DNA from 2 places in the Dietzia sp. B44 genome. Region 1 is predicted to be linked to the other one. Evidence: predicted binding sites of a transcription regulator. Region 1 holds the regulator's gene; the other holds the start of a gene.
The links. The regulator LexA, encoded in region 1, represses DNA repair genes until DNA is damaged. The targets are predictions, from matches to a motif close to CGAACANNTGTTCG.
Positions count from the first base shown of each region.

Region 1 (10,257 bases):
CTCGCCCACGTACGCAGGGTGGGGTTCGCCACCGACGAGTCGGAACAGGAGGAGGGCGTCCGCTGTGTCGCGATCACGGTGGGGGTCGGGGACGCCGCGGTCGCGGTGTCCGCGTCGGGGCCCGAGGCGAGGTTCACCGAGGAGCGCCGCGACGCCGCCGTCGGGGTCCTGAGGGCGGCGGTCGCGGACCTGCACCCCTGACGCGGAAGGATCCGCCGCCCCGGCCCGGGATCCGCTACCCCTGTGGGGGAGCGGATCCCGGTGTGCGGGCAGCGGATCCTTCCGGGGCTTCGCGGCGGGGCCGTTCTACAGCCCGTTGGCGGCCTTGAACTCGCGGCGACGACGGTGCAGGATCGGCTCGGTGTAGCCCGAGGGCTGCCCGGTCCCCTCGAGGATGAGCTCGCGGGCGGCCTGCCAGGCGATCGACGAGTCGAAGTCCGGCGCCATGTTCCGGTATGCCTCGTCACCGGCGTTCTGCTGGTCGACGATCTCCGCCATCCGGCGCAACGAGTCCTCGACGTCCTCGGCCGTGATGATGTCGTGACGGATCCAGTTGGCGAGCATCTGCGAGGAGATCCGCAGGGTGGCGCGGTCCTCCATCAGGTTGACGTCGTGGATGTCCGGCACCTTCGAGACGCCGATGCCCTGTTCGACCCACCGGACGACATAACCGAGGATGGTCTGGCACGAGTTGTCGACCTCCTCCTTCTTCTCGGCGTCGGTCCAGTTCGTGTCGGTCGCGAGGGGGACGCTGAGGATGTCGTCGACGCTCGCGCGCGGTCCGCCGGCGAGGAGTTCCTCCTGTCGGGACATCACGTTCACCCGGTGGTAGTGGGTCGCGTGGAGGGTCGCGCCGGTCGGCGACGGCACCCACGCGGTGTTGGCGCCGGCCCTCGGCTGCCCGATCTTCTCGGCGAGCATCTCGGCCATGAGGTCGGTCTTGGCCCACATGCCCTTCCCGATCTGCGCGCGACCGCGCAGACCGCAGGCCAGGCCGGTGTCGACGTTGAAGTCCTCGTAGGCGGTCATCCAGCGGGCGGACTTCATCTCACCCTTGCGGATCATCGGGCCGGCCTCCATGGAGGTGTGGATCTCGTCCCCGGTCCGGTCGAGGAAGCCGGTGTTGATGAAGACGACGCGATCGGTGGCCTCGGCGATGCAGGCGGCGAGGTTGACCGAGGTGCGCCGCTCCTCGTCCATGATGCCCACCTTGAGGGTGTTCTCCGGCAGACCGAGGAGCGCCTCGACCCGGCCGAACAGCTCGGTGGTGAAGGCCACCTCGGCCGGGCCGTGCTGCTTGGGCTTGACGATGTAGATGGACCCGGTCCGGCTGTTGCCGCGCTCGTTGCCCGGCGCGATGCCGTGCATGCCCGCCAGCGAGGTGATCAGGGCGTCGAGGATGCCCTCGGGCAACTCGTTCCCCTCCGCGTCGAGGACCGCGGGGGTGGTCATGAGATGCCCCACATTGCGGACGAAGAGCATCGAGCGGCCGTGGAGCCGGACCTCGCCGGATCCGTCGGGCGCGGTGAAGACCCGGTCGTCGTGGAGGACGCGGGTGAAGGTCTTGTCGCCCTTGCTGATCTCCTCGGAGAGGTCGCCCTTCATCAGACCCAGCCAGTTGCGGTAGCCGTGGGTCTTGTCCTCGGCGTCGACGGCCGCGACGGAGTCCTCGAAGTCCATGATGGTGGAGACGGCGGACTCCAGGACAACGTCCTTGACGCCGGCGGAGTCGGTCGATCCGATCGGTGAGTCGGCGTCGATCTGGACCTCCACGTGCAGGCCGTTGTTGCGCAGGAGGACCGAGGTCGGGGCGGCGCCGTCGCCCAGGTAGCCGACGAACTGTGCGGGATCGGCGAGGCCTGTCGTCGCCCCGTCGGCGAGTGTCACCTGCAGTCGGCCGTCCACCACGGTGTAACCCGTGGTGCCGACGTGACTGCCGGAGTCGAGCGGCGCGGCGTCGTCGAGGAACTCGCGGGCCCAGGCGATGACGCGGTCCCCGCGGACCTTGTTGTAGGAGGACCCCTGCTCGGCCCCGCCGGACTCCGGGATCGCGTCGGTGCCGTAGAGCGCGTCGTACAACGAACCCCACCGGGCGTTGGCGGCGTTGATCGCGAAACGCGCGTTCATGATCGGCACGACCAACTGGGGGCCCGCGACCGTGGCGATCTCGTCGTCCACGTTCTGGGTGCTGACCTGAACGGAGTCCGGCTCCGGGACCAGGTAGCCGATCTCCTGCAGGAACGCACGGTAGGTGGCCGGGTCGATCGGGGCGGGGTTCTCGTGGTGCCAGGAGTCGATCCTCGACTGCAGGTCGTCGCGGACGGCGAGCAGCTCGCGGTTGCGCGGGGCTAGGTCGGTGAAGATCTCGGAGACTCCCGCCCAGAACGCGTCGGGATCGACCCCGGTGCCCGGGATCGCCTGGGTGTTGACGAAGTCGTACAGGACCTCGTCGACCTGGACGTCGCCGACGGTGATGCGTTCGGACATCGATGCTCTCCTCACATAGGGACCGTTCTCGCCTCCGACTCTAGTGCCCCCCTGCCGAGGGATCATCCGGGTTTTCCGCAGCGTGGAACGGCGGTCGGATTAGCTAGGATCTGATGGCATGACACCCGCGCCCCCGACCGCCACTCTCGACGGCCTCGCCTTTATCAAGGGGCACGGAACGCTCAACGACTTCGTGGTCCTGCCCGACGACCACGCGGAGGTGGACCTCGACGAGGACCTGGTGCGCGCCGTCTGCGACAGACGGGCCGGCCTCGGCGCCGACGGGGTGCTGCGCATCGCCACCGCGGGTGCACTGTTCGACCAGGGTGTCCTCGCCGTCCTCCCGGAGGGCGTCGACGCCGCGGACTGGTTCATGGACTACCGGAACGCAGACGGATCGATCGCGGAGATGTGCGGGAACGGGGTCAGGGTGTTCGCCCACGCCCTGGTGGCGACCGGCAGGGTCGGGGCCGGCAGGATCCCCGTGGGCACACGATCCGGTCCTCGGCCCGCCGATATTCTGATCCATGACGGTGACCAGGCCGTGGTCCGTGTGGACATGGGCGAGCCCCGGCTTCTCGGGGTCTCGTCCGTGGAGCTCGGTGGCCGGGTGTACGCCGGACTCGCCGTCGACATGGGTAACCCCCACCTCGCGTGCGTGGTCCCGGGCCTGGGGGCCGACGGGTTGCGCGAACTGCCGGTGCACGAGGCGCCCGAGTTCGACACCGGCTTCTTCCCCGCCGGCGTCAACGTGGAGATCGCCACCCCGCTCACCGACGGTCGGGTGTCGATGCGCGTCCACGAGCGAGGATCCGGGGAGACGATGTCCTGCGGCACCGGAATCGTCGCCACGGCCGTCGCGGCCCTCGCCGACGCCGGAGAGGCCACCGGTGACGTGGTGGTGTCCGTTCCCGGGGGAGAGGTCGCGGTGGCCCTGACCGGCGTGGGTTCCACTCTGACGGGGCCGTCCGTGATCGTCGCCGAGGGGCGGTACCGGCGACCGCCACCCGCGCGCCGCACGGAGGCGTCCCGACCGGAATTGTGAGATGATGCCGGTGAATGACTATCGATGACACCGCCCCTGACCGGGCCACACGAGACCATGACCCTTCGGTCGGAGAATTCCAGCTCGAGGAGCGCTCCTCGCTGCGCCGGGTCGTCGGGTTGTCGACCGAACTCCAGGACGTCAACGACGCCGAGTACCGCCAACTCCGCCTCGAGCGGGTCGTGCTGGTCGGGGTCTGGACCGAGGGTACCGCCGCCCAGGCGGAGGCCGCGATGGCCGAGTTGGCACAGCTCGCCGAGACCGCAGGCTCCGAGGTCTGCGACGCGCTGATCCAGCGCCGCGACAAGCCGGATCCCGCCACCTACATCGGTTCGGGGAAGGCCAAGACCCTGAAGGACGTGATCACCGCGACGGGGGCGGACACGGTGATCTGCGACGGCGAGCTCACGCCGGGTCAGCTCATCGCGCTCGAGAAGGTCGTCAACGTCAAGGTGATCGACCGCACCGCGCTGATCCTCGACATCTTCGCCCAACACGCGACCAGCCGTGAGGGTAAGGCCCAGGTGTCGCTGGCGCAGATGGAGTACATGCTCCCGCGACTGCGTGGCTGGGGTGAGGCACTCTCCCGGCAGGCGGGTGGCCGGGCGGGCAGCAACGGAGGCGTCGGACTCCGTGGTCCCGGTGAGACCAAGATCGAGACGGACCGCCGCCGAATCAGGGAGCGCACGGCGAGGCTGCGCCGTGAGATCAAGGGCATGAAGCAGGCCCGGGACACCAAGCGGCATCGCCGTCGCGCCACCCCGGTGCCGTCGATCGCGATCGCCGGGTACACCAACGCCGGGAAGTCGAGCCTGCTCAACCGCTTGACCGGTGCGGGCGTACTGGTCCAGAACGCTCTGTTCGCCACGCTGGACCCCACCACGCGGCGGGCCGAGCTCCCCGACGGGCGGGTCGTGGTCTTCACAGATACGGTCGGATTCGTCCGACACCTCCCGACCCAGCTCGTCGAGGCGTTCCGCTCGACGTTGGAGGAGGTCGTGGACTCCGAGTTGCTCCTGCACGTCGTCGACGGATCGGACGCCTTCCCCCTGCGCCAGATCGAGGCCGTCCGCACCGTCATCAACGACGTCGTGGAAGAGCAGAAGGCCGAGAGGCCCCGCGAACTCGTGGTGATCAACAAGGTCGACGTCGCTGACCCGGTGGTGTTGACGGAACTGCACCACGCCCTGCCGGACGCGGTCTTCGTCTCGGCGGCGACGGGTGAGGGGTTCGACGAGCTCCTCGACCGAATAATGCGGGTGGTCGCCTCCGGGGACACGGAGGTCACACTCGAGATCCCGTTCACCCGGGGTGATGTGGTCTCCCGTGTCCACGCGGAGGGCGCCGTGGTGGACGAGGATCACACGAAGGACGGCACGAGGATCGTGGTCCGGCTTCCGGCCTCCGTGGCCGGAGAGCTCGGGGAGTATCGGGTCCCCGGATCCCGTGACGGTGTCGCCTGACCCCGTCGACGGATCAGGCGACACCCGGTTCCGGCCGGTTCAGAGCTTGCGGAAGACCGTGACGACCTTTCCGAGGATCGTCGCGTGCTCCCCGGGAATCGGACTGAACGACGGGTTGTGGGGCAGGAGCCACACCCCGCTCGAATCCCGGCGGAAAGTCTTGACCGTGGCCTCCCCGTCGATCATCGCCGCCACGATCTCGCCGTTGTCCGCGACGTTCTGACGGCGCACCACCACGTAGTCCCCGTCACAGATCGCGGCGTCGATCATCGACTCGCCGACCACTCTGAGCATGAACAGGTCCCCGGAACCCACCAGGTCGGAGGGGAGGGGGAAGACCTCCTCCACCGCCTGCTCGGCGAGGATCGGACCGCCGGCCGCGATCCGCCCCAGGACAGGGACGTAGACGGGCTCCACGGCCCCGCTGGGACGCGTCTCCTCCTGGGCGGGCGCGCGACGACCCCGGGACCGCTGCCCCGGGACGCCGTGGACGTCGACCGCCCGCGGCTTGTGCGGATCACGGGTCAGGAAGCCCTTCTTCTCCAACGTCCGCAACTGGTGGGCCACCGAGGAGGTCGACTGCAGACCGACGGCGTCACCGATCTCTCGGATGCTCGGGGGATAGCCCCGGTCCTTGACCGTGTCGTGGATGTGCAACAGAACGCTCTTCTGGCGGGTCGTCAGGGCCTCGAAGTCGGGCTTGGGCATGTGGGGGTCCCTTCGGCGAATGGGTGTTCGACGTCGCTATCTGTGTACACCCTACTGCCCGTCGGACGTGAGCGCCACACAGGTGTTCGAAGAAATGTCGCCACGAATGTCGACTCTGTCGGACCCGCGTGATACAACTCTAGGCAGGTTCGGGTTCGAACAGATGTGCACAATAAGGCACACGGGCGTGCGAATGAGGTTCGCACACCGTATCGAGTTGGGAGTTCTCATGACCGTTATGGAGATGCAGCCACGATCGCGTCCCTCCGTGCCCTGGACGGAGGTCTGCGTGACCGATCACGACCGGCCCGTTTCGTCCAGGGTGCGTCCCCGCCCTGATGCCGGGGCCCGTCCCGTCATCCGCACGCTCGACCGGGGGCGCCAGACGGCCACGCGGTCGGTGGCGCCCGGACGGCGAGTGCTCGTCCGCCCCGCGTCCGCGGAAAGGGTCAGGGCATGCGGTAGCGAGGCGAGGTCGAGTGCGCCGGTGGTGGACGATGTGCCGACGTGGGCTCTGGTGGCCTGTGGAATCGTCTTCGGAATCCTGATGCTGCTCGCATTGGCACTCCTGGGCGGGCCCGCCTACGCGTGACCCACGGTATCGCCTCCTAGAATGGACCCGGGACGGCGGCCCGTCGCCCCCGCGCCGCCGTCGGCTCCGGCCGGCGGAGCGGTTCGGACCAGGTCGACGAATGGCGAAGCTGGAATGTACTGCCCCATATGTCACCACGAGGACTCACGGGTGATCGACTCGCGGTCGGTCGACGAAGGGCAGGCGATCCGGCGTCGGCGCGAGTGCCCCGACTGCGGACACCGGTTCACCACCCTCGAGACCCCGTTGTTGACCGTCCTCAAGCGCAACGGTGTGACGGAGCGTTTCAGCCGCGACAAAGTGGTCCGCGGTGTGCGACGCGCGTGCCAGGGGAGGTCGGTCGACGAGGACGCGCTCCGGCGGCTCGCGCAGCAGGTCGAAGACGCTGTCCGGGCCGGCGGCGCCTCAGAGGTCCCCGCTCACGAGATCGGGCTGGCGATCCTGGGGCCTCTACAAGATCTGGACGAGGTCGCGTATCTGCGATTCGCCTCCGTGTACAAACAATTCAGTTCCGCTGCGGATTTCGAGAGCGAGATCATCGCGCTTCGCGAACGGCACGCTGCTCACTAGTCCCGGTCCTCTCCGCGTCGCACCGGGATCGGTTCCTGTGTACGGGCGGTGTGAGGGCTCAACGCGCGTTCCGCCGGGAGAGCGCGGCGGCGACCGCCTTCTCGATCCTCTCGGCGGAGACCGGGCGCGCGGTACCCAGAGACTGCGCGAAGAGGCCGACACGGTATTCGGCCAACATCCACCGGAGATCCCGGGCTGCCCGCGCCCCACCCGGTCGTCGGCGGAGCGCCGCCGTCGCCTCCGCGACAGTGGCCTCCGACTTCTCCAACCGGGCGGCGAGCTCCCGGTACCTCGACGGTGACTTCTCCGCGAGGTCCAGCCTGAGGTCGATCGCCCTCACGTGGCGTTCCAGTTGCGGGAGGACCTCCGCCGGGTGTCGGGCGAGGAATCCCTTTCCCACGAGGAAGTCCAGAGCGGGCCTGACGTCGTCCGCGAGGTCGCGTGGTACCTGGTCCAGCCGGGCGGAGACCGACTGCGCGGCGACCAACGCCGGAAGGGCGGCGGAGATCGAGGCCGTGATGGCGGCCGGCGCCTCGGATCGGGCGCGCGCGCGCACCTCGTCGAAGTCGTGCACGGTGAGTACCGGCTCTCCTCTGCGTCCGGCGATCAGCCGCCCGCACGCCGCCAGCGCCGCGTCCGAGACCAGTCCATCGGCACCCTCGTGGGGATACTGGGTGAGCGCGAGGCGTTGCTCGACCGGACGACCCCGGACTATCGATGCCGCCGAGATCAGGTCCGCTGAGATCAGGGTCAGTACCGCTGTCGTCTGCGCGGCTCGACGTTCCGTCTCTGTGGCGCAGGCGATCCGGTGGATGCCGTCGGGGCGGACCTGCAGGGCCGGGTAGACCGTCACCTCCACACCGTCGACCGTGCCGGTGATCGAGGGCGACAGGTCCCCGATCGTGTCCGCGGTCCACGCCCGATGAGGTCCGTCATCGGGGACGAGTCTGGAGTTGAGCGTGGCACGGACCTTGTCCACCAACCGACTGCGTAGTGCTCCCAGGTCCGTACCGGCCGCGACGACCTCGTCACCGTCGACCACCTCGAAACGCATGCGGAGATGGTCGGGGAGCTGTTCCGGGTGGAACTCGCGGGGCTCGACGGTCGTGCCTATGCGGGCCGAGAGCGCGGCGGCGAGCGCCACGGGGAGCGGTGCCGACCGCGGGGCGAGGTCACCGGCCAGCAGTGCCGCGTACTCGGCGGGCGGGGAACACAGACGCCTCAGGTACTTGGGGAGCGTCCGGAGCATCTCCGTGTACAGCTCCTCGCGCAGGCCGGGGACGAGCCACTCGAAGCCGGACGTCGCGACCGAGGACAGCTGGGGGAGAGGGACCCGCACGGTGATGCCGTCGGAGTCGACCCCCGGGTCGAACGAGTATCTGAGCTCGAAGTCCCGCTCGCCCTGGCGCCAGATCGGCGGGAACTCGGAGGCGGCCGGGGCGGTGTCCGACGTGCGGATCTGCTCGGGGCGAAGACGCAGACGATCCGGGTCCTCCCGGCCCTGCTTACGCCACCACGATTCCAGGTGGCGGCCGGAGGTGATGTCCTCGGGGAGCCGCTCGAGGTAGAACCCGACCAGGGTGTCGTCGTCGATGACGAGGTCGCGGCGTCTACTGCGGGTCTCCAGCTCCCGCGCCTGTTCCACGGCCACGGCGTTCTCCATGATCACCGGGATGCGGGTGGTCCATCGTCCCTCGACGATCCCGTGCCGGACGAGCATCTCCCGCGCGAGCGGTGCGTCGACCCTGGAGAGGAGGATGCGACGCGCCTCGACCACGGGCAGCCCCAGGAGCAGCACCTTCTCGTAGGCCATCGCCGCGCCCTGGGCGTCGGACCAGTGCGGCTCTGAGTACTGGGTGCGGACGAGATGCCCCCCGAGTTGTTCGATCCACACCGGATCGATGCGCGCGACGTCCCGGGCCCACAGTCTGGAGGTCTCGACCAACTCGGAGGCCATGATCCATCGCGGCGGCTTGCGGGCGAGATCGGAACCGGGGAACACCTGGAAGCGGATACCGCGGGTGCCGCGGAACTCCCTGGTGTCCTCGTCCTTCATCCCGACGTTGGTGAGCAGTCCGGAGAGGATCGCCTTGTGGAGGTCGTCCTCCGCGGCGTGACCGGACGGTGGATGCCAGCCCCGCTCGCGGCACATGCTGGTCAACTGGGCGGTGAGGTCCTGCCACTCGCGGATCCGCAACCAGTGCAGGTACTCGGCCTTGCACATTTTCCGGAACGCGCTGCCGGAGAGCTCGCGCCGCTGTTCGGTGAGGTAGCGCCACAGGTTGAGGTAGCCCAGGAAGTCGGAGGACTTGTCGGCGAAGCGCCGGTGGAGCTGGTCCGCCTTGTCGCGCTCCTCGGCGGGCCTCTCGCGGACATCCTGCACGGTCAGGGCCGCGACCACGACCAGGACATCCCCCAGGGCGCCGTTTCGGTGGCCCTCCACGACCATCCGGGCCAGGCGCGGGTCGAGGGGGAGGGACGCCATGTCGCGGCCCACCCTGGCCAGGTGCGGGCGTTCGTCGTCGTCGGTCCGGAGCGCCCCGAGCTCGGTGAGCAACGTCATGCCGTCTCGGACGGCCTTGCGGTCGGGTGGTTCGACGAACGGGAAGTCGTCCACGGCTCCCAGGTCGAGATCGGCCATCGACAGGATGACCGACGCCAGGTTGGTGCGCAGGATCTCCGGGTCGGTGAACTCCGGCCGGGAGTCGAAGTCGTCCTCCGAGTACAGACGGATGCAGATGCCGTCGGCGACGCGGCCGCAGCGGCCGGCGCGCTGTGCGGCGGAGGCCTGCGAGATCGGCTCGATCGGCAGCCTCTGGACCTTGGTGCGGGTCGAATAGCGGGAGATCCGGGCGAGGCCGGTGTCCACGACGTAGCGGATCCCCGGGACCGTCACCGAGGTCTCCGCGATGTTGGTCGACAGGACCACGCGCCGGGTCGAATGCTGACGGAAGGCCCGTTGCTGCTCGGCGGAGGTGAGTCGGGCGAAGAGCGGAAAGATCTCGGTGCTCTTGAATTTCCGCCCCCGGAGCACCTCCTCGGCGTCGCGGATCTCGCGTTCGCCGGAGAGGAAGACGAGTACGTCGCCGTCACCCTCGGCCAGGAGCTCGCCGACCGCATCGGCGAGCGCGTCCAGGGGGTCGAGGTCGATGGTCCGGTCCGCGTGGTCGACCTGGAGCGGCCGGTACCGGATCTCCACGGGGAAGGTGCGACCGGAGACCTCGATGACAGGGGCGGGATGGCCCGCCGGATCCGCGAAGTGGCGGGCGAAGCGGTCGGGGTCGATCGTGGCGGAGGTGATGATGAGTTTGAGGTCCGGCCGCCGGGGCAGGATCTGCCGGAGGTAGCCGAGCAGGAAGTCGATGTTGAGGCTGCGTTCGTGGGCCTCGTCG
Region 1 covers NZ_JAALEF010000171.1:1,361-11,617, reverse strand. Annotated here, with positions in the region: partial or broken gene G6017_RS06665 (IclR family transcriptional regulator domain-containing protein) at 1-201, shown strand, start outside; gene G6017_RS06660 (malate synthase G) at 307-2,487, opposite strand; gene dapF (diaminopimelate epimerase) at 2,606-3,532, shown strand; gene hflX (GTPase HflX) at 3,547-4,995, shown strand; gene lexA (transcriptional repressor LexA) at 5,035-5,703, opposite strand; gene nrdR (transcriptional regulator NrdR) at 6,410-6,865, shown strand; gene hrpA (ATP-dependent RNA helicase HrpA) at 6,924-10,257, opposite strand, start outside.

Region 2 (15,056 bases), on a different contig from region 1:
TCCGGCTTGGGCGCGAGGGCGAACGACGCGACCTTCACCCCGTGGCGGATCATCAGCTCGCACCGCTCGGCGGCGTCCTCGGCGTCGGCCCGGAGGTTGATGCCGAAGGGCTTGGAGGTGAGCTTCTTGGTCCGCACGATGGCGTCCTCGAGCTCGGCGTAGGTCATGGTGGCCGAGGCGATGATCCCCAGTCCGCCGGCGTTGGCCGTGGCCGCCGTCAGCTCGGGTCCGGAGACCCAGCCCATGCCCGTCTGGACGATCGGGTACTCGACACCGACGAGCTCGGTGAAGGCCGTGGACAGTGTCGGGGCGCTCATGCGGCCGGCACCTCGCGGTCGCGGAACCCGCGCGGATCCAGCACCTCGCGGATGATGCGCAGCTCCTCGTCCGAGGGGTCGCGGGTGACCGCGGCGTCGGCCAGGCCCTCGATCTCGAAGCCCGTGTTCTCGGCGACCTCATCAGCGGTGACGCCGGGGTGCAGGCTGACCGCACGCATGCTGCGGTCGGCGCCGCCGAAGTCGAACACGCCCAGGTTGGAGACCACCCGGTGGATGTGGTGGTAGCGGAACGCGGGGTCACCCTCGGTGTAGCGGTCATAACCGACGCCGCAGACGACGTCGACCTTCGCCGTGAAGACCCGGGAGGAGTGCTTGCCCACCCAGTAGCTGGTGGCGTGGTTGATCGAGTTGCCGGGCGCCCCGCGCAGGCCGAACATCTGGCGGGTGGGCTTCTGAACGTCGTCACCGAACGCGGAGAGGTTCTGGTTGCCGAAGCGGTCGATCTGGTTGGCGCCCATCACCACGTGGCGGGTGCCGGCCTGCAGGACGTCGAACACGCGGGGGAACGGGATGTATCCCTCGAAGTCGATGGTCTTGCCCAGCGGCGGGGTTTGGCCGAGGAATCGGTACTCGCCGTCGGTGATGAGCAGGTCCGGCTCGGTGGTGAGCCGGGCCAGACGCGCGCCGATGGTGGCCATCGGGGTCATCGGCGAGGCGAAGATCTCACCGGCGCCGGCGAAGATCTCCGCGCAGGCGACAGCGCAGTACTCGGCCCTGCTGATGGACTGAGTGGTAGCGGTCTCGGTGGTGACGTCGGACATCACTTGGCTCCCTTCTGGGCGGCCTTCTCGGCAGCGACCTTCTCCGCGAACGCGGTGACGGCCTTCTGGTAGTCCTCCTCGGACCCGGACAGGAACTCGTCGACGAACGACTTCCAGGAATCCTCATCCTTGGCTGAGGTGGCGTAGTGCTTCTGGAACGCCTCGTCGCGGCCGTAGTTACCCGCGAACGTGAAGTGGGCGCCGTTCGGGGCCTCGGAGACGGTGTCGACGAACATGCGGCTGAGCAGCATGCGCTGCGGGCCGACCTCGTTCATCAGGGCGTCCGCGGAATCGACGATCTCGTCGGTCTCGAGCAGGACGGTGTCCGCGGCCATGGCGTAGAGATCGTCGAAGTACCCGTCGGCGCCGGTGAACGCGGCGTTGCCGTGCTTGTCCGCCTTGTCCAGGTGGATCAGCGCGGCATCCATGCGTAGGGCGGGCATCGCGACCAGGGTCTCGGTCTTGCCGTCGACCTGGTACGGCGAGTCGACGGTCTTGAGCTCGTCGCCCCAGAACCGGAAGACGTCCGAGCCGAGGCCGGCGCGGGTCGGCAGGAACGGCAGGCGCTGCGCGGCGGCGGTGAGGCCCGCGCGCACCATGCCCTCGTCCATCTCGCGGGAGATGATCGACCCCTCGGTGCGGCGCGTGGCGAACCACGGGTCGTAGAACGGGGCGGAGTCCAGGGTGACGAAGCCGTAGTAGGCCTTGGAGACCTTGCCGGCCGAGCACAGCAGGCCGAGGTCCGGGCCGCCGTAGGTGATGACGGTGAGGTCGGTGAGGTCCTCGCGGCGGAGGATCGCGCGTACCAGGGCCATCGGCTTGCGTCGGGAACCCCAGCCGCCTATGCCGATCGTCATGCCGCTGGAGAGGCGTGAGACGGCCTCGTCCAGGCTGGAGCGCTTGTCGCGCGGGGTGGGGGTGCTGCTCACTTGTTCTCGCCCGTCCTCTCGGATCGCTTGTCTCGTTTGTCCAGATTCAGGCCCGTCTTGACGAACTCGTCGCGGTGCTCGTCTGCCACGCCGGCGAGGTTGAGTTCGAACGTGAAACCCTGCTCCATCCGGTAGGAGGACTTCACGTCAATGGGATCGATGTGGTTGATGGCTTCCTTGGCCGCCCGGATGACCCGCGTGTCCTTGGCCGCGATGGTCTCGGCGAGGTCGCGTGCCGCGGCGACCAGCTGGTCGCGGGGGACCACGTTGTAGACGGTGCCCCACGAGTGGAGCTGCTGCGCCGTGACGTTGCGCGAGGTGAAGTACAGGGTGCGCATCATGTGCGGCGGCACCATGCGCGCCAGGTGCGTGGCCGCGCCGAGCGCCCCACGGTCCACCTCGGGCAGGCCGAACACCGCGTCGTCCGAGGCGACGATGCAGTCGGCGTTGCCCACCAGTCCGATGCCGCCGCCCACGCAGAAGCCGTTCACCGCGGCGATCACGGGGACCGCGCACTCGTACACGGCGTTGAAGGCCACGTAGCAGCCGCGGTTGGCGGCCAGCAGGTGGTCGAAGCCCTCGAAGTCCTGCATCTCCTTGATGTCGACGCCCGCGTTGAATCCCCGGCCCTCGGCCCGGAGGATCACGACGTGTACCTCGGGGTCCCGGCCGGCGGCGAGGATCTGTTCGCCGAGTTCGAACCAGCCCGCGGACGGGATGGCGTTGACGGGGGGATAGTCGACGGTGACGGTCGCGATACCGTCTGCGCCCTTGTCGACGCTGATGCCCATGGTGCTCCCTTCGCACGCCACCGTCCGCTCGTCTCGGAACGGTCCGGTGACTAACCAAACGCTTGCTTGGTAGGCTAGCACGCATGACGAACATCGATCTTGGTCTGGCGGGCAAGGTAGTCCTCGTTACCGGAGGGGTCCGGGGCGTGGGCGCCGGAATCAGTCGCGTCTTCAGAGATGCCGGCGCCGTCGTCGTCACCTGTGCGCGGCGACCCGCGGACGACGGTTCCGATGTCGCGGACCTCGAGTTCCACTCCGCCGACCTCCGGGACCCGGAGGCGGTGCGCGCGATGGTCGACGAGATCGTCGCCAAGCACGGCCGCCTCGACGTGGTGGTCAACAACGCCGGCGGCGCCCCGTTCGCCCTCGCCGCCGACGCCAGCGCCAACTTCCACTCCAAGATCGTCGCCCTCAACCTGCTGTCCGCACTCACCGTCGCGCAGGAGGCCCACCGGGTCATGTCCGCCGATGGGCCCGACGGCCAGATCGGCGGCGCGATCGTCAACATCTCCTCCGTCTCCGGCCACCGGCCCTCGCCCGGCACCGCCTCCTACGGCGCCGCCAAGGCCGGCATCGACTCGCTCACCCAGTCGCTCGCCGTCGAGTGGGCCCCGGCCGTGCGCGTGAACTCCGTCGTGGTGGGGCCGGTCAAGACCGAACAGGCCGAATTGCACTACGGCGACGCCGACGGGGTGGCCGCCGTCGACGCCACCATCCCCATGGGGCGCATGGCCGAGCCCGCCGACGTGGGCCGCGCCGCCGCGTTCCTCGCCTCGCCGCTCGCCGCGTACATCACCGGCGCGGAGCTGCTCGTCCACGGCGGCGGCGAGAAGCCCGCGTTCCTTTCGGCATCCACCGCCGAGAACAAGCACTGAGCCCGACCGGGCATCACACACCTCAACCGACTCTGCGTACCTGCACTGGTCTTGCGCACCCGCACTGTCACCACGATCAAGGAGTAATCAATGGGAATCTGCGACGGACGCGTCGTCATCGTCACCGGCGCCGGCCGCGGCATCGGCCGTGAGCACGCCCTGGCCTTTGCCGCCGAGGGTGCCAAGGTCGTCGTCAACGACCTCGGCGCCGGCATCGACGGCCAGGACGTGGGGGAGCACCCCGCCGAGCAGGTCGTCGCCGAGATCAAGGCCGCCGGCGGTGAGGCCGTGATCAACGGCAACGACATCTCCTCGTGGGACGGCGCGCGCGAGCTCATCCAGCAGGCCATCGACACCTTCGGCGGCCTCGACGTGCTGGTCAACAACGCGGGCTTCCTGCGCGACAAGATGCTCGTCGGCATGTCCGAGGAGGAGTGGGACAAGGTCACCACCGTGCACCTCAAGGGCCACTACGCCCCGCTTCGTCACGCCGCCGAGTACTGGCGCGCCGAGTCCAAGGCCGGCCGCCCGCGCACCGCTCGCGTCATCAACACCTCCTCGGGTGCCGGACTGTTCGGCTCGGTCGGCCAGGGCAATTACGCCACCGCCAAGGCCGGAATCGCCCTGCTGACCATCCAGACCGCCGCCGAGATGAAGGGATACGGCGTGACCGCCAACGCGATCGCGCCGTCGGCCCGCACCCGCATGACCACCTCGGCCGGCGAGGCCATGGCCGCGCAGATGGCCGCCCCCGAGGACGGCTCGTTCGACGTGATGGACCCGGCAAACGTCTCGCCGCTCGTGGTGTGGCTGGGCTCCGAGGAGTCCGGCGACGTCTCCGGGCGCGTGTTCGAGGTCGAGGGCGGCAAGGTCACCCTGTGCGACGGTTGGCAGCGCGCCGCGTCGCAGGACAAGGGCGCCAAGTGGGACCCGGCCGAGCTCGGCTCCGTGGTCCCGCGTCTGCTGTCCGAGTCGCCGGCCCCGGTCCCTGTCTACGGCGCCCGCTGAGGCGCCGGACCCGGACATAAGTAAACCCCGCACCTTCTTTCCGGGAAGGTGCGGGGTTTACTCGTCGCTTGTGCGCGACCTGATCAGATCAGGGGCGCGGGCAGTTCTGGGCGTCAACCGAGCCCAGTGCTGCGAGCTGGTCGATCTGCGCCTGCGGCAGGTCACACAGCGGGAAGCCCGGGACTGCGGGCAGCGGCGGAAGCTGCACGTTGGTGCCTGCGGCAGCGCCGACCGCGGCGCCACCGAGGGCGAGCGCGCCGCCCACCGACAGGATCGGCAGCAGGCCGCCGCCCACGCTCGACTCGACGCTGTCCGCGGTATCGAGCGAGGTCATCAGACCGGCGGTCGAGCCGATGTTGGTGGACATAACCGAGTTCTGGGAGCCGTTCGCCAGGGACGCCGTGCCGTTGTCCGAGCCGCTCTCCAGCGAACCGGTGAACGCGGTCAGCGAGCCGTTGACCCCGGTGAGCTCCTCCACGGAGCCGTTGATGGTGCCCGTGCTGTCACTGACCGACCCGGTGATCGTGTCGGAGCTCTGGCCGGTCGAGCCACCCTCGCCGGTGATCGAGCCGAGCAGACCGGTCTCCGGGCCGGCAACCGAGTTGGTCATGCCGCCGAGCGAGCCGGCGATCCCCTGGGTGAGCAGTCCGCCCGTGACCGAACCGAGCAGGCCATCCGTCGGATCGGTGACCGAACCCGCGACGTCGTCGATGGAGCCCGCGGTCTCGTTCGTGATGGCCTCGAGGGAGCCACCGTCTTCGATGGAGCCACCGAGGGCGGACGTGATGTCGCCGGCCGAGCCGCCGTCTCCGAGCGAGTCCGAGATGCCGACGCCGATGGTGTCGAGCGAGCCGCCGAGATTGCTGGTGATGTCGCCAGCCGAACCGCCGGTTTCAATAGAGCCTGCGGTGGCCTCGAGGACGCCCGAGAGGGAGCCGCCGGTATTGAGCAGGTCGCCGATGCCCCGGAGGACCGAAGTGAGCGAGCCGCCGCCCTCGATCGAACCGGTGAGGGACTCGGTGAAGTCGTCGAGCGAGCCACTGGCGCCGGTGAGCGAGCCTGTGACCTCTGAGATCGACCCCTCGACAACCCCCGGGGTGTCGGACAGGGAGCCGCCGGAGGTGAGGAGGCCACCGATGCCGCGGAGGACGGAGTTGAGGGAGCCGTCGGCCCCGTCGACCGAGCCCGTGATGGTCTCGATCGAGCCCTCGACGACGCCGGGCGTGTCGCCCAGGGAGCCGCCATTTTCGAGCAGATCGCCACTGCCCGCAGCGACGGCGGGGAGGGAACCGCTGGTGTCACCGAGAGAATCGGAGATCCCATTGGCGATGGTTCCGGCAGAACCGCCGATGTTGGCGGAACCGCCGGCCTGGGTAGAGCCCTGACCGATGCCCTCAGTGGAGCCGTCGGGGATGATGCTCTCGGGAATGAGATCAGCGGAGCCGGGGATGGTGAGTGTCGACGAGTCGGGGACCTCAGGCATATTCGAGCCGGTGAGGCCGCCAATGATGTCGGTAATGATATTCGCGTTGGCAACGCCGACAGCGCTGGACATGGCAAGGGCCGTCGTCGCGGCAAGCGCGGCGACCCTGGTGGTGTTCTTCATTAACGGGGGATCCTCTCGAATTCACTGGACAACTGTGTCACCTGACACATGAGAATCCCCTGAACGTGAACTTTTGTCAATCTAAATTATGGCAAGTGACCCAAGTCATAGTTTACGAGAGACACTGTGCCTGACGTGGGCAAAGTTGACCGGGCAACTAAACGCCTCTGACTGCGGTGTTAGGCGGGTTCGCATATCACTACCGGGATGACCCTGCTGGTGTTTGCCTGATACTCAGCAAAGTCCGCGTAGCGCTCGACCAGGCGTGGCCACAATTCCGCACGTTCGGTGGGCGAGGCCTCCCGAGCCGTCATGGATCTGACCCGGCGGCCCACCTGAACGGTGACCGCAGGCTCCGCCAGGATGTTGCGGTACCACTGGGGGTGCGACGGGAGCCCGCCCTGTGAGGCGACCAACAGAACGCGATCGCCCTCGGGCAGATGGAGCAACGGCACAGTTCTCGGCTGGCCCGACTTTCGCCCCGTCGTCGTCAACAAACACACCGGAACCGGCGCCCGCAGCGCCGATCCCACGCGCCAGTTCCCACCGACCCGACCGCCCGTGCGCTGATACAGCCACGTGTTGACCCGCGACATGACCTTGATGACGCCGACGACCCACGGCGCGCCACGCCGTGGGTCGTCGATGCCGGTCTCGGGGCGGGATGCGCCCTCCGACGGTTGGCTGTCCGTCACCGCGTGCTCGTCACTTGCCGCTGGGCAGCGGTGCGCGGACGATCACGTGCTTGCCCGGGAAGAACGCGGCGAGCTCGCGACGGCTCTCCTTGAGTGAGAGGAAGCCGTAGCCCTTCTTGCGCTCCTCGGGGTGGATCCAGATCGCCACGTCGACGTCGCCGTCGTTGATCTGCTCGCCGAACACCAGGCCGACGGCGGTGCCGCGCGCGGTGTCCATGGCGACGAACCACATCGCCGACTCCGACTCGATGCGGCTCAGCCCGTCGCGACGCTCCTGCTCGGTGCGGCTCTCGTCCCACTCGCCGCCCGTCGCCGACGAGGCGTCGGTGGAGCGGGTGTGGTAGATCGACCGGTGGTCCTCGGAATCCCGGAACGGGTGCAACTCGAACCCGGCCGGCCCGGCCGAGACCGGGTGCTCCGTGGTGGCTCCGATAAACGACTCCAGCGGGGCGCGCAGAACCTCGCGCGCCTCGTCCGCGGACACGGCCAGAAGGTGGGACACCGCCTGGACCGCGTCCTCGGTGCCGTTGGCCGAGGCGATGGCCGCGAAGACTTCCGTCCGGCGCTCCGCCGCCGCTTCGATCACGTTGCTGCTCATGTCAGATCCTCTCGATGATGCTGGCCGAGGCCTGGGCGCCTCCCGCGCACATCGTGATGAGGGCGCGCTCGCCGTCCGTGCGCTCGAGCTCGTGCAGGGCGGTGGTGATGAGCCGCGACCCGGTACTGCCGACGGGGTGGCCGATCGCGATGGCGCCCCCGTTGACGTTGACCTTGTCCATGTCCGGACCATGCACCTGCGCCCAGCTTAGGAGCACGGAGGCGAACGCCTCGTTGCATTCGAACAGATCGAAGTCGGAGATCGACATGCCGGAGCGGTCGAGGACGCGCTGCGTGGCCTGGACCGGGCCATCGAGGTGGTATTCGGGCTCGCCGCCGACCAGTGCCTGGTGCGCGATGCGAGCGCGGGGCTTGAGGCCGTGCGCCTTGGCCACGTCCTCGTCCATGAGCAGGACCGCGGCCGAGCCGTCGGACATCTGGCTCGAGGTGCCGGCGGTGTGCAGGCCGCCCTCGAGGACCGGCTTGAGGCCGGCGAGCGCCTCGGCGGTGGTCTCCCGCAGGCCCTGATCGCGGGTGACGGTCACCGTCTCGCCGGTGTAGGTGCCGTCCTTGAGGCGCTCGGGGGCGTCGACGGCGAAGGTTTCCCGATCGAAGCGGCCCTCCTCCCACGCGCGCTTCGCATTGGCCTGCGAGCGGACGCCCAGCTCCTCGAGGTCGGCACGGCTGATGCTGCGGCGATTGGCGATGCGGTCGGCGGCGGTGAATTGGTCCGGGAGGTCGACGGCCCAGTCGTCCGGGCGCGGCATGCCGTTCTCTCCGTTACCCACGGCGGCGCGCAGCGAGAGCCAGCTCATCGACTCCACGCCACACGCGATACCGACGTCCATGGCGCCGGCGTGGATGAGGTTGGCGATGAAGTGGTTGGCCTGCTGCGCGGAGGAGCACTGGCAATCGATGGTCGTGCACGCGGTCTGCCACGGCAGTCCGGAGGCCAACCATGCTCCGCGCGTGACGTTGTTGCCCTGCGCGCCCGCCTGCGTCACGCAGCCGCCGACGACCTGCTCCACGAGGGAGGCGTCGATGCCGGCCCGGCGGATGACCTCTTTCTGGGAGGCGCCGAGCAGATGTGCGGGATGGAGGCCCGACAGTGCGCCGCGGGCCTTGCCGATCGGGGTTCGAACAGCCTCGACGATGACGGGATTGCCCATGAGTGTCCTTCCGGGAATCCGGCCGGAGGAAAGCCTGGCCGGGTGTGAACGTGTTCTAGTATGGTGCGTGGAACGTGTTCTAGATTACAGCCCGGGGGAGGGGAACGCAGTATCCCGGGACTGTGGGGGGCACCTGACGCAATCCGACGCGGCCAAGGAGTACCAAGTGCAGCCAGTCACCATTCCCGAGGGGTTCGACTTCACGGACCCGGAGCTCTACGAGAAGCGCCTCCCGCACCCGGAGTGGGAACACCTCCGGCGGACCGAACCGATCTGGTGGTGTGCGAACGAGCCCGGCGCCGATGGTTTTGACGACGACGGCTACTGGGTCGTCACCAAGCATGAGGACGTCAAGGAGATCTCCCGGCGCACGAACGAGGTCTTCTCGACCTGGGAGAACACCGCCATCCCGCGCTTCGCGCCGGGCACGGAGCGCGAGATCGTCGAGCTGACCCGCCTGCTGTTCATCAACCAGGACGGCGACGAGCACAAGAAGTACCGCCGCATCATCTCCAAGGGCTTCACCCCGCGCAATATCGAGAAGATGCGCGAGAACTTGAAGGAGAAGGCCCGGGAGATCGTCGAGACCGCCGGCGCAAAGGGCACTGGCGACTTCATCATCGACGTGGCCTCCGAGCTGCCACTGCAGGCGATCGCCGAGCTCATCGGTATCCCGATGGAGGACCGCCACCAGATCTTCGAGTGGTCCAACCAGATGACCAGCTACGACGTCCCCGGCAAGGTCGAGGAGTCGCAGATGGCCAACGCGATGGTCCTCAACTACGCCCAGGAGCTCGCCGCCAAGCGCGAGGTCGATCCACGCGACGACCTGGTGACCAAGCTGGTCCAGGCAGACCTCGACGGCGAGCAGCTCACCGCGGACGAGTTCGGTTGGTTCGTGGTCCTGCTCGCGGTGGCCGGAAACGAGACCACCCGCAACGCCACAACCCACGGCATGATCGCCTTCCTGAACAACCCGGAGCAGTGGGAGCTGTTCAAGTCTGAGCGCCCGGAGACCGCGTACGACGAGATCCTCCGATGGGCCTCGCCGATCTCCTCGTTCCAGCGCACCGCCACCGAGGACGTGGAGATCGGGGGAGTCACCATGAAGAAGGGCGACCGCGCCGCGATCATGTACGGTTCCGCGAACTTCGACGAGGACGTGTTCGAGGACCCGTTCACGTTCAATATCCTGCGCGATCCGAACCCGCACCTGACGTTCGGCGGCAACGGCCCCCACTACTGCATCGGCGCCAACCTGGCGAAGCTCCAGATCGAGCTCATTTTCAACGCGATCGCCGACCACATGCCGGACATCACCGCACTCGGCGACCCGGTCCGCCTCCGTTCCGGATGGCTCAACGCCATCCAGGACTTCAAGGTCGACTTCAAGTGCCCGGTCCGCGCCTGATCGGCTGATCAGTCCAGGTCTGACCACGGCCCCGGCCCTCCGCGCCCGCGGGGCGCCGGGGCCGTCGTCGTGATCGCGGGCTTTGCCAGAACGCGCTGAACCCACGAGAGAACCAGGCAGGGTGACACCATGATCGACCCACGAATACTCGACGACTCCTTCCTCGAGCACCGCCAGGTCGAGCGCGACGGCGTCAGGCTTCACTACGTTGCCGCCGAACCCCGCGTCTCGGACGGCTCCCCCGACGGCCCCGGCACGATCGTGCTGGTCCACGGCTTTCCGCACTTCTGGTTCACCTGGCACCGGATGATCCCCGTTCTCGTGGAGGCCGGCTGGCGGGTCATCGCGCCGGACCTGCGGGGGATGGGCGGCTCCGATGCCCCGGCCGACGTCGAGGCCTACGCGCCCCGGGAAGTGGTCGACGACCTGATCGCGGTGATCGACGACGCGCTCCCGCGCCCCGAGAAGGTGGTCCTGGTGGGCTTCGACTTCGGTGCGGGCGTCGTCTACGACACGTGCCATCTCGAGCCGGACCGGGTGCGCGCGGTGATCGGGATGGAGAACCCCTTCATGGGCACCGCGGGATCGATCTCTCCCCTGGAGGGCTCGGCGATGATCGCCGAGAAGCACTTCCTGCACCTGCACTACTTCGCGCAACCCGGGGTCGCGGAGGCCGACATCGCGGGCCACGAGCGCGATTTCCTCACCCGCGTGTTCTGGGCACTGTCCGCTGACTACCACTACCTGGACGTCTGGCAGCACCCGCCGGGATCGACCTACATGGACGCGCTTCCGGAGTCGCCACAGCTGCCGTGGAGATGGCTGTCTGTGGAGGAGATGGACGTGTACGACGCCGAGTACTCGCGCACCGGGCTCGCGGGGCCACTGCAGTGGTACCGCGCGATGGACGTGTCATGGCGCGCCCGCAAGGAGTTCGAGCGCCAGACCAACCCGGTGCCGTACTACTTCCTCTACTCCGAGCACGACCCGGACCTCGAGGGGTTCCACGGTCGCGAGCCGCTGACGAAACTCGGCCGCTACCACGACGACGTCCGCCAGATCCGCAGCGTTCCGCGCGCCGGCCATCTCATGCACCTGGAGGCCAGCGAGGACACGCACCGCGAGCTGCTCGAGTGTCTCGCCGACATCACGGACGCCATCCCGAAGTAGCCGCGGGTTATCGCCATTGGTCAGAACGGTGGCGGTGGCTCGAAGTCCGGCTGGGGTAGCGGTGTCTCGTAGCGGGCAGCGATGTTGGCTTCTCGCTCGGTGGCAAGATCTTTCTCGCGTCTGTGACCGTAAGTGGCCTGTGGTTTCGGGCTGAGCCACGGACGCCGTCGCGGGTGGGGCGGTGGGTCAGGCGGGGGATCGGTCTCGGTGGCGACATCTCGACGCCATCGAGCCAACGGCCCTGCGGGGTCGGTGGTGATGATGTGACCGGTGTTGGTGGTGACGGTGAGTGTTCCCTCCCGGTCCAGGCGGTACCTCCAGCCATGGAAGGTTTTGAACCGGTGGTGCTGCCGGCACAGACACATGAGGTTGGCTTCCACGCTCAGCCCGCCATTGCTGGGGTCGGAGTGATTGAAGGGGCGGCAATGGTCGATGTCGCAGTGGTCCGCGGGAACCGAACAACCGGGATGGCGGCAGGTGCCGTCGCGCAGGCGGATACGGCGGTCCAGTTCCGGACTGAGGCGGTAGCGGCGGGCATGGGAGGCCGAGTCGGCTGCCCCTGGCGCGGGGTCGGGGACAACGATTGTGGCGCCGACGCTGCGGGATAGCAGTGCGATGAGGGCTTCGATGGTGGCGGGGCCTCCCCTGGGGAGATAGACCTCGGGTTCGCCGTCCGGGCTAAGGGGCGCGAGCACCGTGATGTTCGGCCGGATCGACGCCATGAGTGACCCGGTCGAGCCAGCCTCGCCCGCCGCCGCCGCCGCCGCCGCCGCCGGAGTCGAGGCCGGAGACGTAGAGCTGTCGGCCGGGCCGAGGAGTGCGTTGACCAGCGCGTCCGCCCTGAGCGGCCCCATACCTGCGCCGCCGGGGTTTCTCCGTTTGTGCTCCCGCGCGATCTCGTTGAGGGCCTCGGAGATGGCCAGGGCGTCGGGGGCGGAGAGGCGGGCGTTCAGATCTGCCATCCCGTCTTCGCTGCGGCGCAACCGAACGTTCCGTTCGGCGAACGCCCGCGCACGGCGCAACAGCACGCCCTCGGGATCGTATTCGCGGATGATCCGGTCGGTCTCATTGAGGATCGCGTCGCGTCCGGGCCGTCGACCCGAGTCGATAGCATCCAGCAGCCAGTCAACGACTGCGCGTTGAACCCTCTCGAGGGCGGACACGTCGACCGTCCGCAAGTGACGGGCGAGCATCTCGGCGGTGTGCTCATCTATACGGCCTGTCTCCATGGCTTCGAGCAGCGAGGGAAATCGCACGGAGAGGTCATTTGCGAGAGCGATCAACTTCTTGGCGCGGTGGTGATGGACGCCGTACGCGGCGACGATCTCGGCGCACGCGATCTGGAGTGGGTCGATGATCGCGTACGACGGCTCCTCGTCGAGGCCCGGGCCGTAGCCTGCGGCGATCGCGCGGTCGAGTTGTTCGTCATCGCACAGCTCAAACAACTTCCGGCATGCCCGAAGTCTCGCGGCCGCGGCCCGGTTCTCCGCGTAGAGCGCGTCGAGCGCCGCGAGAGTGAGCGCCCGTACCTGTGGGCCAGCCTTCTGCACTGGTGCTGCCGGCATGCTTCCGCCCCCTCCGCAGCCGCTTGATCGGTCGTGTGTTCGAATAGATGAACAGTAGCAACCGGGTCCGACACGATAGTGAATAGCGCCTCTAGCTGCGAAAACCCGATGACGGAAGCGGGCGTGGACGTCCCTAAGTAGAGCGTGGCGGGGGAGGGTGGGGGACGACGACGAGGCCCGCCCCGCGGATCGCGCGGGACGGGCCTCGTGTTGAGAATTCGGCCGGGCAACCGGCGCGGGCGGGGCGAGAACGGCGAGCAGTCAGCCCTGGAGGCCGTACTTCTGACCGAAGTTCGCGATCGACTCGATCTTCTGCTCGGCTGAGCAATCGAAGCCGTGGCCCTCGACCATCCACGGCATCACGATGATGTCCGTGACGCCGGCCTCGGCGAGCTCGGTGAAGCCGCGCGTGCCGAACTTGTCCAGGCAGACCACCTGGATGGCGAACGGCTTGCCGTCACCGCGGTCGGCGAGGGAGCGGCCGTCGGCCTCGAGCAGTTCGCCGAGACGCTTGACGGTGGTGACGATCTCGTCGAACTCCATCATGGCGCTCGTCCAGCCCTGGCCGACGCGCGCGGCCCGCTTCAGCGCGATCTCCGTGTGGCCGCCCACATAGAAAGGCACCTGCTCGGACGGGGCCGGGGTGAAGATGAGCTCGTCGAAGTCGAAGTGCTTGCCGTGGAAGTCGAACCACTCGCCCTCCATTCCGCGGCGCATGATCTCCAGCGACTCGTCGACGCGCTTGCCGCGACCGGAGAACGGGGCGCCACACCACTCGAACTCGTTGGGGTCCCAGCCGATGCCCACGCCCAGGTCCAGCCGGTTGCCGGTCAGCAGGGCGACGGACGCCACCTGCCTCGTGAGCAGCAGTGGGTTGCGCGGCCCGACCTTGAGCACCTGCGGGGAGAACCGGATGGTCGAGGTGGCCCCGCCCATGGCGGCGCAGGCGATCAGGGGCTCGACCCACTGGGTCTCCTCGTCCCACATGCGCGAACCGTCAGGCGTATACGGATAGTCCTTGTCCTGCCGACGCGGGTGGAACAGGGAGTCGGGCAGCACGACGCGGTCGAATCCGGCAGCCTCGGCGCCGCGGGCGATCTCGATGTACTGGTCTACGGGGGAGAAGGAGACCGGGACGGAGAACTCGACATCTACTACTCGGTTCATGGTTACCTGCCCTTTCCGGTGGCGCCGGCGATGGCGGTCCTGTCGTCGTCGGTGAGTGGCCGCAGTCCCGAGGCCATGGCCACGTCCTGCTCCCAGAAGGCGCGAAGGGACACCAGACGGCCGTCGGGATCGACGCGGTAGTCCACGGCGATATCGATCTCCATGATGTTCTCGCCCATATGGGTGCGCATGGTGCCGATGCAGAGCAGTTCGTCGCCCACGGCGATCCCGCGGTCGAAGCGGAACTCGATGTGATCCGGGGTGGCCACGGCCTTCTCCCAGAATTCCAGGAGCCTCTCCGTGCCGGTGTGGCCGATGCCCTCGGCATCGAACATCGACGGACCCACGGGATCCTCGATGGTGCCCTCGGGATTCCAGCCGGCGATCCAGGCATCGCGGTCGCCGGCGTTGGTGGCAGCCCACGAGCGGCGTGCGGCGGCGAAGGCGGGACTGGCCAGTGCCGCGTCGCTCATCTCGAGTGGCCGGTACGCGCCGTCCTCGTCCAGGTACGGGTTGCTCATGAGTGACGCTCCGGTCGATCGGTCCCCACGACCCACATGGAGAAGTACTGGGACCCGCCGCCGTAGGCGTGACCGAGGGCCTTGCGTGCCCCCGGGATCTGGTGCTCGTCGGCGCGGCCCATGACCTGCCGGGCGGCCTCGGCGAAGCGCAGCATGCCGGATGCCCCGATCGGGTTGGAGCACAGCACGCCGCCGGACGGGTTGACGGGCAGGGACCCGTCGCGCGCGGTGGCACCGGACTCGGTCATGCGCCAGCCCTCGCCCTCCTCGCAGAACCCGAGGTTCTCCAGCCACATGGGCTCGAACCAGGAGAAGGGGACGTAGATCTCGGCCGCGTCGATCTCCTCCGCCGGGTTGGTGATCCCGGCCTCGGCCCACAGGGCGGCGGCGGCGTCGCGGCCGGCCTGCGGGTTGCGGTAGTTGCGGAACGCGTAGGTCCCGGGCTCGGTGCGC
Region 2 covers NZ_JAALEF010000090.1:1,229-16,284, forward strand. Annotated here, with positions in the region: gene G6017_RS03855 (NAD(P)H-dependent flavin oxidoreductase) at 1-317, opposite strand, end outside; gene G6017_RS03860 (CoA-transferase subunit beta) at 314-1,099, opposite strand; gene G6017_RS03865 (CoA-transferase) at 1,099-2,028, opposite strand; gene G6017_RS03870 (enoyl-CoA hydratase family protein) at 2,025-2,819, opposite strand; gene G6017_RS03875 (SDR family oxidoreductase) at 2,903-3,694, shown strand; gene G6017_RS03880 (SDR family oxidoreductase) at 3,785-4,702, shown strand; gene G6017_RS03885 (beta strand repeat-containing protein) at 4,791-6,185, opposite strand; gene G6017_RS03890 (nitroreductase family deazaflavin-dependent oxidoreductase) at 6,488-6,955, opposite strand; gene G6017_RS03895 (GNAT family N-acetyltransferase) at 7,014-7,601, opposite strand; gene G6017_RS03900 (steroid 3-ketoacyl-CoA thiolase) at 7,603-8,769, opposite strand; gene G6017_RS03905 (cytochrome P450) at 8,936-10,180, shown strand; gene G6017_RS03910 (alpha/beta fold hydrolase) at 10,310-11,350, shown strand; gene G6017_RS03915 (HNH endonuclease signature motif containing protein) at 11,371-12,915, opposite strand; gene G6017_RS03920 (TIGR03619 family F420-dependent LLM class oxidoreductase) at 13,177-14,082, opposite strand; gene G6017_RS03925 (nuclear transport factor 2 family protein) at 14,085-14,603, opposite strand; gene G6017_RS03930 (thiolase family protein) at 14,600-15,056, opposite strand, start outside.
Region 2: a site for LexA is predicted at 12,944-12,957, ahead of G6017_RS03915 (HNH endonuclease signature motif containing protein). Genes of this name have one in related genera too.